Regions from separate parts of the Enterobacter chinensis genome, predicted to be linked through region 2. Evidence: riboswitches for the same ligand, from Rfam matches in the RefSeq annotation. Region 2 holds a riboswitch; each other region holds the start of a gene.
The links. Region 2 has a riboswitch for thiamine pyrophosphate ahead of thiB (thiamine ABC transporter substrate binding subunit). Riboswitches for the same ligand answer to the same signal wherever they lie in the genome.

Region 1 (4,186 bases), on a different contig from region 2:
ATTTAACCTTCTTAGCGTAGCCGGCAAACATACCCTCTCTACTCACGGCTAATTTGCCTTTAGCAGGATAATGCTTGTGAATAATCTTTTGCCTGAGTGACGAAGATCGTTAAAAATTTTACCGATGTGCACGGCCAACTTGGTATTACTTATTTTGATGATTATGGATAGGGTCAACTGGTGCGTAATTTCCGCCGTATATCATGATCTAACCCTGTCTGGCTGGGTTGGTAACTGACTAGGCACTACTTGCACTCATTTTCATTAACTGCAGTTTGCTATGTGTATAACGAGGTGCACTGACTAAGAAAAACTTCAGGGAATGTGAAGTTAATCAAATAAATTAATAAGATTTATCTTGAAATCGAACGTCGAATGACCATATTGAGATTAGGATTGTTTCGTAAAATTATGAGGCAAAGAAATGGCAACATGTACGGATCAGCATCGTTATTGGGTTTTTTTTGAGCAGTTGCCTGATGATCAAGGTGGTATCGGTAGACACAAATGTTGCGGCTGTGCTTACGAAAAAGGGTATCGAGCAGGGATAATACATGGGGAAATTTTGAACATTAATCTTGATTCATTGCATGAAAGTCAAGCTGGTACTGTGCGCCATAAAAGTCCACATGCAACATATGCTCAAGGTTATTTAGATGGTGTAAAAGCATCTTATCGGTGATCTTTATGCAATATTATCCTCCTGTTTTTAATGAAGAAAAATTCCATTGTCCATTATGTAATGTTTATGCTAAGCAAGTGTTCAAAGTTCTTGAAATAAGTTGGTATAGAAATAACGAGGCAACTCCTGTCTCAATTTCTCGATGTGATCACTGTTCCAAAGATGCTTATTGGTTTAATGATCGGTTATTGGTTCCTTCTGCGGGTAATGTTGAAAATCCTAATCCTGATATGCCTAATGAATGCAAAAGTGATTATGAAGAAGCAAAAAGTATTTTGAATTTATCTCCAAAAGGAGCAACAGCAATACTCCGTTTGTGCTTACAAAAATTGATGATAAATTTTGGTTTAAGAGGTGAAAATATCAATGACGATATTGCCATATTAGTGCAAAAAGGATTACCCCAGCAAATACAGCAGGCCTTAGACATTTGCCGTGTTGTCGGAAATAATGCTGTACATCCAGGAGAAATAAATATTGATGATTCACCTGAAATAGCAGCCTCCCTTTTCGGCCTAATCAATCTAATTGTTGATGATCAGGTCTCTCGCCCTAAGAGAATTGCTGAAATGTACGCAAATCTTCCAATTGGTGCGATCAGAGCAATCACTAAGAGAGATTCTAAGTAATGTCTGGAATGTTAGCTAGTACAGCAGCAGCTGTTGGTATCATAGATAAAGCTGTTAGTATTGCGAAGAAACTCGCTGATGATGGTGGTGATATTGATAAGGCAACTCTCAAGCTTGAGCTTGCAAATCTCATGACTGAGCTTGCAAGTGTTAAAATGGAAGTTATCACCACACAAGTATTGCTTTTCGATGCAGAACAAAGGAACAGACAGCTTGAAGAGCAACTGAAAGATAAAGTCTCCTTTGTATTCCGCGATGGAGTATATTGGAAGGACGGAGATGATACTCCCTTTTGTACTATGTGCTATGAGAAAGTCGGCATGAAAATACATATGATACATTATGAAAAATACTATGATTCAACTTGGCACAGATGGCATTGCAAAGTATGTAAGGACGATGTGTCTATTGGGTAATGAATGTTTAACGTTAATACTTCTGAGGTATCGTGATGAGTACTGAGATAATTTACAATTATACAATTGACGGTGTTAATAAAGAGGCCCGTTTATTTGTCGATGTCAGTTATGAGAAATATGAAGATGAAATTCTATCTGATATAGAGTTGAATGAAGGGGTGAATATTGGTGGCCTTATTACTGCTGGGGTGAGAGGAAATAATGAAAAAAGGAACGACATTGATTTACTGAGAAGGAAATTATTCAAAGATAAAGGGTTGCATCAAGTTTTTTATACTGCGGAGAACGAAAAAAATAAATCATCTGGAACGATAAATATTTAATTTTTAATCCATAAGGTTAGGTTTGATCACTAAATTGGGGCTTTTTTCTCTGAATGCGACCTAAGTCAATAGTTCTTTGGATTTACAAGTTGACTTAGGTTTTTATCTGTTTGTTAAATATCCGTTCGTGGTTTCAAAATTGCTAACTGCATGGCCCACTTTTCTGAGATGAATATACTTCAATTTGACAGTGAAGGGGAGTGTAAAATTTAATAATTTGAATAAATATTAGACGTTGAGATAAATGACATTTAGTAATTCCTACCTCCGCTTTCTTAAATGTTTTTTATCCATGCATCTGTGCTGTATAACGAATTGCTTTTCATTTTTCGTCATATACCTCCTGTATACATAATGTTCTCCTTCAGCAGAAGCTATCAGCGATAATTAAGGAGGGATATAAGGTAAGGCTGTGGCAAACCGATATTTTTGTCGTTTTTAAAATGGGATATATCATGGGGTACTAATTGAAATATTTAGTATTTTGGGGTTGAGTCTTTGGCTTCCCGCTGGCATGATCCAGAACAGGGATTAACGGAACGTTAATCGCAAGCTTTTGATTTTTTTATTTGACTCGGGGTGCCCTTCTTTGTGAAGGCTGAGAAATACCCGTATTACCTGATCTGGATAATGCCAGCGTAGGGAAGTCAGATGCCTTCCCGGTCATCGCTTCTTCACGCAAGGCAGGAGCGAACCCATGCAGCCTGACCTGCTCGATTTACACGTTTTACACCACTTCCGAACCCGTTCTCCGCTTACCCATTGTATGACCAACGATGTCGTGCAGACCTTTACGGCCAACGTTTTGCTGGCGCTTGGCGCATCCCCCGCGATGGTGATTGAGGCCGAAGAGGCAGAACAGTTTGCCGGGATAGCCGATGCGCTGCTGATTAACGTTGGCACGCTGACGTCGCCGCGCGCCCAGTCGATGCGCCGGGCGATTGAGAGTGCGGTGGCGGCAGGCAAGCCCTGGACTCTGGACCCGGTTGCCGTGGGCGCCCTGGCGTTCCGCACCCGTTTTTGCCATCAAATTCTCGCCCTGAAACCAGCGGCCATTCGCGGCAATGCCTCGGAAATCCTTGCCCTTGCCGGCATGAGTGCGGGCGGGCGCGGCGTCGATACAACCGACACCGCCGCCAGCGCGGTGCCTGCTGCCGAGGCGCTGGCTCGCCAGATTAATGCCATTGTGGTCGTCACCGGTGAGGTGGATTACATCACTGACGGACAACGAACCCGCACGGTTACGGGCGGTGACCCGCTGATGACGCGCGTGGTGGGCACCGGGTGCGCGCTCTCTGCCGTTGTGGCGGCGAGTTGCTCGCTGCCGGGCGATCGGCTGGATAACGTCGCTGCCGCCTGCGGATGGATGAAACGGGCCGGAACGGTCGCCGTTGCGCAGTCTCGTGGCCCGGGCAGTTTTGCCAGCGCGTTTCTGGATGCGCTCTACACGCTGGAGGAGCAGGCATGAAGCGGATTAACGCTCTGACCATTGCCGGCACCGATCCGAGCGGCGGCGCCGGCATCCAGGCCGACCTGAAAACGTTCTCGGCTCTTGGCGCGTACGGCTGCTCGGTCATTACCGCGCTGGTGGCGCAAAACACGCGTGGCGTGCAGTCGGTCTACCGTATCGAACCTGATTTTGTCGCTGCGCAGCTGGATTCGGTGTTCAGCGACGTGCGCATCGACACCACCAAAATCGGCATGCTGGCCGAGACGGATATTGTTGAAGCGGTGGCGGAACGGCTTAAACGCTATCAGGTGCAAAACGTGGTGCTGGATACCGTCATGCTGGCAAAAAGCGGTGACCCGCTGCTCTCTGCTTCCGCCGTTGAGACGCTGCGCAAAAAGCTGCTGCCGCAGGTGGCGCTCATTACGCCAAATCTGCCCGAAGCCGCCGCGCTGTTGGGTGCGCCGCACGCGCAAACTGAACGCGAGATGAAAGAGCAGGGGAATGCCCTGCTGGCGATGGGCTGCGGGGCGGTGCTGATGAAGGGCGGGCATCTGGATGACGCGGAAAGCCCGGACTGGCTCTTCACCCGCGATGCCGAGCTACGTTTTACCGCGCCGCGGGTGCAGACCAAAAATACCCACGGCACCGGGTGCACGCTCTCTGCCGCGCTGGCGGCGCTGCGT
Region 2 (4,186 bases):
TGCGCCAGATGCTGGTTTCGCATCTCGGACGCAGTTTCCGCCAGGGCCGTCACATCCTGCGGGTCCTCTACTATCGGCCAATGAAAAATCTTTTGCCCGGCACGGCCTTACGCCGCTCAGAAACCCATATGGCCCGGCAAATCTTCAGCGGCCTGACGCGCATAAATGAGGAAAATGGGGAACTGGAAGCGGATATCGCGCACCACTGGCAGCAACTTTCCCCGTTTCACTGGCGCTTCTTCTTACGCCCCGGCATCCATTTTCACCATGGGCGAGAGCTGGAAATGCGCGACGTCATCGCCTCTCTGGAACGTGTCCGTAAACTACCGCTGTATTCGCATATTTCACGTGTTCACTCCCCAACGGCATGGACGCTCGATATTGAGCTGTCGCAGCAGGACAAGTGGCTTCCCTGGCTGCTGGGCTATGTGCCGTCGATGATTTTGCCTGGCGAGTGGGAATCAATGAACAATTTTGCCAGCCAGCCGATTGGCACCGGCCCCTACTCCGTATCCCGCAATAACAACAATCAGCTGAAAATCCGCGCGTTCGATGACTACTTTGGCTATCGGGCGCTTATCGATGAAGTGAACGTGTGGGTATTACCGGATCTCAATGAAGAGCTGAGCGCCGGCCTGACGCTGGAAGGCCCTACCACGGGAGAAAAAGCCGTGGAGAGCCGCCTGGAGGAGGGATGCTACTACCTGCTGTTTGACGGCCGCACCCATCGAGGGGCAAACCAGGCCGTCCGCAAGTGGATCAGCCACGTTTTGTCTCCCTCCAACCTGATTTACCATGCGGAAGAGCAGTACCAGACATACTGGTTCCCGGCGTACGGCCTGCTTCCGCGCTGGCACCACGCCCGCCCGGCGCACTGCGACAAACCCGCAGGGCTGGAGTCCATCACCCTGACCTACTACCGCGAACATGTTGAGCATCGTTTTATCGCCAGGATCATGACCAGACTGCTGGCAGCGGAGGGGGTCAGGCTGGACATCCGGGAAGTGGACTATGACGAATGGCACCAGGGGGAGCTTACCAGCGATATCTGGCTGAACAGCGCCAACTTCACCCTGCCGCTCGATTTTTCATTATTCTCACACCTGTATGAAGTTCCGCTGATCCAGCACTGCATCCAGCGTGACTGGCAGCAGGATGCAGCCCTGTGGCGTGCGGGCGAAATGAATCTTGCCGTGTGGTGCCAGCAGCTGCTGGCTGAACAGGCGATCGTCCCCTTGATCCACCACTGGTTGATGATCCAGGGACAGCGCAGTATGCGCGGTCTGCGGATGAACACTCTAGGATGGTTTGATTTCAAATCGGCCTGGTTTGCGCCGCCGGAACCATAACGCTTTCGTAATATTCACCAAATCATTACAATACCGCCGTTCTCAACGGGGTGCTGCATCACAGATGTGCGCTGAGATAATACCCGTCGAACCTGATCCGGATAACGCCGGCGAAGGGATTTGAGGCTGTCGCTCAAAATCCTTTGCCACTCAACTTTGAGGTGCAAAGTGTTAAAAAAAGCTCTTCCCCTGTTGGCGCTGTTTGCGCTGCCTGCTTTTGCTAAGCCCGTTCTGACGGTCTACACCTACGACTCCTTTTCTGCCGACTGGGGCCCTGGCCCGGTAGTCAAAAAAGCCTTTGAAGCTGACTGTAACTGCGAACTGAAGTTCGTGGCGCTGGAAGATGGCGTCTCGCTGCTCAACCGTCTGCGCATGGAAGGTAAAAACAGTAAAGCCGATGTGGTGCTCGGGCTGGATAACAACCTGCTGGACGCCGCCTCGCAAACCAAACTGTTTGCCAAAAGCGGCGTAGCGGCAGATACCGTCAACGTGCCGGGCGGCTGGAAAAACGACACCTTTGTGCCGTTCGACTACGGCTACTTTGCCTTTGTGTACGACAAAAACAAGCTGAAAAACCCGCCGAAGAGCCTGAAAGAGCTGGTGGAAAGTGACCAGAAATGGCGCGTAATTTATGAAGACCCTCGCACCAGTACGCCGGGTCTGGGCCTGCTGCTGTGGATGCAGAAAGTCTACGGGGACAAAGCGCCGCAAGCGTGGCAGAAGCTGGCCGCCAAAACCGTGACGGTGACCAAGGGCTGGAGCGAAGCCTATGGTCTGTTCCTGAAAGGCGAAAGCGACCTGGTGTTGAGCTACACCACCTCCCCGGCCTATCACATTATCGCCGAGAAGAAAGATAACTACGCTGCTGCTGATTTTGCTGAAGGGCATTATCTGCAGGTTGAGGTGGCCGCGCGCACCGTCGCCAGCAAGCAGCCGGAACTCGCTGAAAAGTTCCTGAAATTTATGGTTTCACCCGCGTTCCAGAACGCCATCCCGTCAGGAAACTGGATGTATCCCGTCACGAACGTTGCGCTGCCAGCAGGTTTCGAGCAACTGACCAAACCAAAAACCTCGCTGGAATTTACGCCGCAGCAGGTCGCCGCGCAGCGTGCGGCATGGGTAAGTGAATGGCAACGCGCCGTCAGCCGTTAATTCCCGGCTGGTTACTGCCCGGGCTGCTCGCCGCCGTAGTCATGGTGGCGGTCAGCCTGGGGGCCTTTCTTGCATTGTGGTTTAACGCGCCAGAGAGTGACCTGCCCGCGCTCTGGCACGACAGCTATCTCTGGCACGTCATTCGTTTCTCTTTCTGGCAGGCGTTTCTTTCTGCCCTGCTGTCGGTGATCCCGGCCATTTTCCTGGCGCGGGCGCTCTACCGCAGGCGTTTCCCCGGCAGGCAGGCGCTTTTACGACTGTGTGCCATGACGCTGATCCTGCCCGTTCTGGTGGCGGTATTCGGCATTCTGAGCGTGTATGGTCGCCAGGGCTGGCTGGCGTCACTCTTTGCGGCTCTCGGCCTGGAGTGGACCTTCTCCCCTTACGGGCTCAAGGGCATTCTGCTGGCGCACGTGTTTTTCAATATGCCGATGGCGACACGCCTCTTTTTGCAGGCGCTGGAGAACATTCCCGGCGAACAGCGTCAGATTGCCGCCCAGCTAGGCATGCGCGGCATGTCATTCTTCCGCTTTGTCGAATGGCCGTGGCTGCGCCGCCAGCTTCCCCCTGTAGCGGCATTAATCTTCATGCTCTGCTTTGCCAGCTTTGCCACCGTGCTTTCACTCGGCGGCGGACCGCAGGCCACAACCATTGAGCTGGCGATTTATCAGGCGCTGAGTTACGACTACGATCCCGGTCGTGCCGCACTGCTGGCGATGGTACAGATGGGATGCTGCCTTGCGCTGGTGCTGCTGAGCCAGCGTCTGAGTAGAGCCATTCCCCCCGGCACTCATCAGGTGACCGGCTGGCGCGACCCGCAGGACAGCCTGCACAGCCGCATCACCGATTTTCTCCTGATCGCGCTGGCACTTCTGCTGCTGCTGCCGCCGCTGATGGCCGTTATCGTTGACGGTCTTAACCTCAATCTCATGTCCGTCCTGCAACAGCCCATCCTCTGGCGGGCCACCGGGACCTCGCTTCGTATCGCCCTGGCGGCAGGTCTGCTGTGCGTCATGCTGACCATGATGCTGCTGTGGAGCAGCCGCGAACTCTATGCCCGTCAGGCCCAAAAAGCCGGACACGCGCTGGAACTGACAGGCATGCTGATTCTGGCAATGCCGGGGATCGTGCTGGCGACGGGCTTCTTCTTGCTGTTCAACAGTACCATCGGCCTGCCGGAAAACGCCGACGGTATTGTGATTTTTACCAACGCACTGATGGCTATTCCTTACGCGCTCAAGGTGCTGGAAAATCCGATGCGCGACGTCAACAGCCGCTACAGTTTGCTCTGTCAGTCGCTGGGGATGCAGGGATGGCGGCGATTGAAAATAGTCGAACTGCGTGCCCTGAAACGCCCGCTGGCTCAGGCGTTAGCCTTCGCCTGCGTGCTTTCAATTGGTGATTTTGGCGTGGTAGCACTCTTCGGCAATGACGATTTCCGCACGCTGCCCTACTGGCTGTATCAGCAGATCGGCTCTTATCGAAGTCAGGACGGTGCTGTCACCGCGCTGCTGCTGCTGCTGCTGTGCTTTGCGTTATTTACCGTTATCGAAAAAATCCCGGGGCGTGATGTTAAAACTGATTGATGTAACCTGGCTCTACCAGCACCTGCCCATGCGCTTCACTCTTTCGGTACGTCAGGGTGAGATGATTGCGGTGCTCGGCCCAAGCGGTGCAGGAAAGAG
Region 3 (4,186 bases), on a different contig from region 2:
GCGCGTTGAGATAGAGCGTGACGCTCTTCGCCAGCTTGTCGAGAAGCGCATGCAGGGCCAGCGGCTCGGCGTACATCATCTTTTTAATCATGGTGAAGGCTTTGCTGCTGCCGCCTTCAACCATATAGGTCGCCAGCGTCCACGGGCTGCCGGAGAAACCAATCAGCGGCACTTCGCCTTTCAGCTCGCGGCGAATGGTGCGCACGGCGTTCATCACGTAGCCCAGTTCACCTTCCGGATCGGGGATTGGCAGCTTATCCACGTCGGCTTTGCTTTTGATTGGGGAGGTGAAGCGCGGGCCTTCACCGGTTTCGAAATAGAGACCAAGGCCCATGGCATCCGGAATGGTCAGAATGTCCGAAAAGAGAATAGCGGCATCCAGTGGGAAGCGGCGCAGCGGCTGGAGCGTGACTTCGCAGGCCAGCTCGGCGTTTTTGCACAGCGACATAAAATCACCCGCCTGCGCACGCGTGGCTTTGTACTCTGGCAGATAACGTCCCGCCTGGCGCATCATCCACACCGGGGTAACATCAACGGGCTGGCGCAGCAGCGCACGCAGATAACGATCGTTCTTCAGTTCGGTCATTTTTGCAGTTCCTTAAGCGTCATGGCCTCAGTGTAACACTACTCATACTCGGCTCGACACATCGCCACGGTATCTTCTATCAGCCGACGCGCCACCGTGCCCGGTGGGGGTAACAGCGGTAAATCGTCATAGCGATACCAGTTCGCTTCCAGCAGTTCTTTCTGGTCGATAACAATCTCACCGCTGTCGTATTCAGCCATAAATGCCGTCATCAGCGACTGCGGGAACGGCCAGGGTTGGGAGGTGACGTAGCGCAGGTTCTTCACCTTGATCCCGCTCTCCTCCATCACCTCACGCGCCACCGCCTGCTCTAGCGTTTCGCCTACTTCGACGAACCCGGCCAGTACGGTGTGAATGCCGTTGCGATGACGAGTATGCTGCGCCAGCAGGATGGAATCCTCCCGACGGATAGCGACGATAATGCAGGGTGCAATCTGAGGATAGTAGCGCTCGCGGCAGTGGCTGCAGAGCATCGCCCACTCGGTTTTGCTCGGGTGCATGGTATGACCGCAGTAGCCGCAGTATTTATGCGAGCGGTAAAACTCCGCCAGCTGCACGCCGCGCCCCGCCAGCTGGAACAGCCCGACATCCTGATCCAGCACCTGCCGCACAGACCCCATATCCTGGCGACGCGCTTGTTGGATCAACCACACCGGCTCGGCCTGCCACTCGCCGATCCACAGCGCGGTTTGTCCGACAAGATCGAACGTTTCCGCCGTGCCATGGGGGATTTCCCCGGCGGGCAGCCATAATTTTTGTTCGTGACTGACGATCCACCAACCCAGATCTGATTTTTCAATAATACGATCCATATCTATTGCACTACCTTCGCTTCACTGACATGTTGTTAGCATTGTGGTTACATTTTGGATAAGCAGATTCAATCCTAAACCTTGCGGAGTCGACCATGTTAAACCAGCTGGAAAGCCTGACTGAGCGCGTTAGAGGAAGTAACAAACTGGTGGATCGCTGGCTACATGTGCGCAAGCATCTACTCGTGGCTTATTACAATCTGGTCGGTATTAAGCCTGGCAAAGAATCGTTTATGCGACTGAATGAAAAATCGCTGGATGATTTTTGTCAGGGCCTGGTCGACTATCTGTCCGACGGCCATTTCAATATTTATGAACGCATTATCCGTGAAATGGAAGGGACAACGCCGTATTTAGCGGCCAGCAAACTCTATCCGCTGCTGGAAGCCAACACCCAGCAGATCATGGACTACTACGATTCCACGCTTGAGAACGCCATCGATCACGACAACTATCTTGAGTTCCAGCGGGCGCTTTCCGACCTTGGCGAAGCGCTGGAAGAGCGATTCACGCTGGAAGATAAGCTGATCACCCTCGCCCTGGATATCGGCCTGGATGTCAGCCACGAAGATAACATCGCGCGCCCTGCTTGAGTTCTTAATCGTTAACGAGTAATTTACAACCATTCGCCCCTCTCGCGAGGGGGATTTTTCTTGTCGGAGTGCCCAGTGTGAAAGCACGGGCTGAGACCGTTAATTCGGGATCCGCGGAACCTGATCAGGCTAATACCTGCGAAGGGAACAAGAGTCACACTGCTGTTGTATCGCCTAAGGGCGATCCTCTCTTGCTTCATCCGTCGTCTGACAAGCCATGTCCTTCACTTTTGGAATGAGCTATGTCTACTGCAAAACTGACCCGCCGCGAACAGCGCGCACAGGCCCAACACTTCATTGATACCCTGGAAGGCACCGCTTTCCCGAACTCTAAACGCATCTACATTTCCGGCTCGCAGGCCGATATCCGCGTCCCGATGCGGGAAATCCAGCTCAGCCCGACGCTTATCGGCGGCAGCAAAGAGAATCCGCAGTTCGAAGACAACGAAGCCGTGCCGGTATACGACACCTCCGGCCCGTACGGCGATCCGGATATTGCCATCAACGTTCAGCAGGGTCTGGCAAAGCTGCGCCAGCCGTGGATTGACGCGCGTAACGACTGCGAAGAACTGAGCGTGCGTAGCTCTGCGTACACCAAAGCACGCCTGGCCGACGACGGTCTGGACGAGCTGCGCTTCACCGGGCTACTGACGCCGAAACGCGCCAGAGCAGGCAAATGCGTGACCCAGCTGCACTATGCGCGTCAGGGGATCGTCACGCCAGAAATGGAGTTCATCGCCATCCGTGAAAACATGGGGCGCGAGCGTATCCGCAGCGAGGTGCTGCGCCACCAGCACCCGGGCGAAGGTTTTGGCGCTCGTCTGCCAGAAAATATTACGCCGGAGTTTGTGCGTGATGAAGTGGCCGCCGGCCGCGCAATTATCCCCGCCAACATCAACCACCCGGAATCCGAGCCGATGATTATCGGGCGCAACTTCCTGGTGAAGGTCAACGCTAACATCGGCAACTCGGCCGTCACTTCCTCCATCGAAGAAGAGGTCGAAAAGCTGGTCTGGTCAACGCGCTGGGGCGCGGACACGGTGATGGATCTCTCCACCGGCCGCTATATTCACGAAACACGTGAGTGGATCCTGCGTAACAGCCCGGTCCCGATTGGCACCGTCCCGATTTATCAAGCGCTGGAAAAAGTGAGCGGCATTGCCGAAGACCTCACCTGGGAAGCCTTCCGCGACACGCTGCTGGAGCAGGCTGAACAGGGCGTAGACTACTTCACCATTCACGCGGGCGTGCTGCTGCGCTACGTGCCGATGACGGCGAAACGTCTGACCGGTATTGTCTCGCGCGGCGGATCTATCATGGCGAAGTGGTGCCTCTCCCATCACCAGGAAAACTTCCTCTACGAACATTTCCGCGAGATTTGCGAAATCTGTGCCGCGTACGATGTCTCTCTGTCGCTGGGCGACGGCCTGCGCCCAGGCTCTATCCGCGATGCCAACGACGAAGCGCAGTTTGCCGAGCTGCACACGCTGGGTGAACTGACCAAAATCGCCTGGGAGTATGACGTGCAGGTGATGATTGAAGGCCCGGGACACGTGCCGATGCAGATGATCCGCCGCAATATGACCGAAGAGCTGGAGCACTGCCACGAAGCACCCTTCTATACCCTGGGGCCGCTGACCACCGATATTGCGCCAGGCTATGACCACTTCACTTCCGGGATTGGGGCGGCGATGATCGGCTGGTTCGGCTGCGCCATGCTCTGCTACGTGACGCCAAAAGAGCACCTCGGCCTGCCAAACAAAGAGGACGTGAAGCAGGGGCTGATTACCTACAAAATTGCCGCCCACGCGGCAGATCTAGCCAAAGGCCATCCGGGCGCGCAAATCCGCGATAACGCCATGTCGAAGGCGCGCTTTGAATTCCGCTGGGAAGATCAGTTCAACCTGGCGCTGGACCCGTTCACCGCCCGCGCCTATCACGACGAAACCCTGCCGCAGGAGTCGGGCAAAGTCGCGCATTTCTGCTCTATGTGCGGGCCAAAATTCTGCTCGATGAAAATCAGCCAGGAGGTGCGCGACTACGCCGCCGCGCAGACCATTGAAGTAGGTATGGCGGATATGTCCGAAACCTTCCGCGCCAAAGGCGGCGAAATCTACCTCAAAAAAGAGGAGGCGTAATGTACCAGCCCGATTTCCCGCCCGTCCCCTACCGTTTAGGGCTCTATCCGGTGGTGG

Region 1: it holds a riboswitch for thiamine pyrophosphate, as region 2 does, so the genes downstream of both, thiM (hydroxyethylthiazole kinase) here and thiB (thiamine ABC transporter substrate binding subunit) in region 2, are expected to answer to the same signal.
Region 3: it holds a riboswitch for thiamine pyrophosphate, as region 2 does, so the genes downstream of both, thiC (phosphomethylpyrimidine synthase ThiC) here and thiB (thiamine ABC transporter substrate binding subunit) in region 2, are expected to answer to the same signal.

The regions. Positions count from the first base shown of each region.
Region 1 covers NZ_JARDVI010000004.1:425,947-430,132, forward strand. Annotated here, with positions in the region: gene PYW49_RS14670 (hypothetical protein) at 425-682, shown strand; gene PYW49_RS14675 (DUF4145 domain-containing protein) at 688-1,311, shown strand; gene PYW49_RS14680 (hypothetical protein) at 1,311-1,727, shown strand; gene PYW49_RS14685 (hypothetical protein) at 1,763-2,053, shown strand; TPP riboswitch at 2,619-2,715, shown strand; gene thiM (hydroxyethylthiazole kinase) at 2,751-3,521, shown strand; gene thiD (bifunctional hydroxymethylpyrimidine kinase/phosphomethylpyrimidine kinase) at 3,518-4,186, shown strand, end outside.
Region 2 covers NZ_JARDVI010000005.1:157,963-162,148, forward strand. Annotated here, with positions in the region: gene sgrR (HTH-type transcriptional regulator SgrR) at 1-1,349, shown strand, start outside; TPP riboswitch at 1,386-1,486, shown strand; gene thiB (thiamine ABC transporter substrate binding subunit) at 1,518-2,501, shown strand; gene thiP (thiamine/thiamine pyrophosphate ABC transporter permease ThiP) at 2,477-4,087, shown strand; gene thiQ (thiamine ABC transporter ATP-binding protein ThiQ) at 4,071-4,186, shown strand, end outside.
Region 3 covers NZ_JARDVI010000007.1:300,839-305,024, reverse strand. Annotated here, with positions in the region: gene hemE (uroporphyrinogen decarboxylase) at 1-586, opposite strand, end outside; gene nudC (NAD(+) diphosphatase) at 625-1,398, opposite strand; gene rsd (sigma D regulator) at 1,494-1,991, shown strand; TPP riboswitch at 2,046-2,155, shown strand; gene thiC (phosphomethylpyrimidine synthase ThiC) at 2,234-4,129, shown strand; gene thiE (thiamine phosphate synthase) at 4,129-4,186, shown strand, end outside.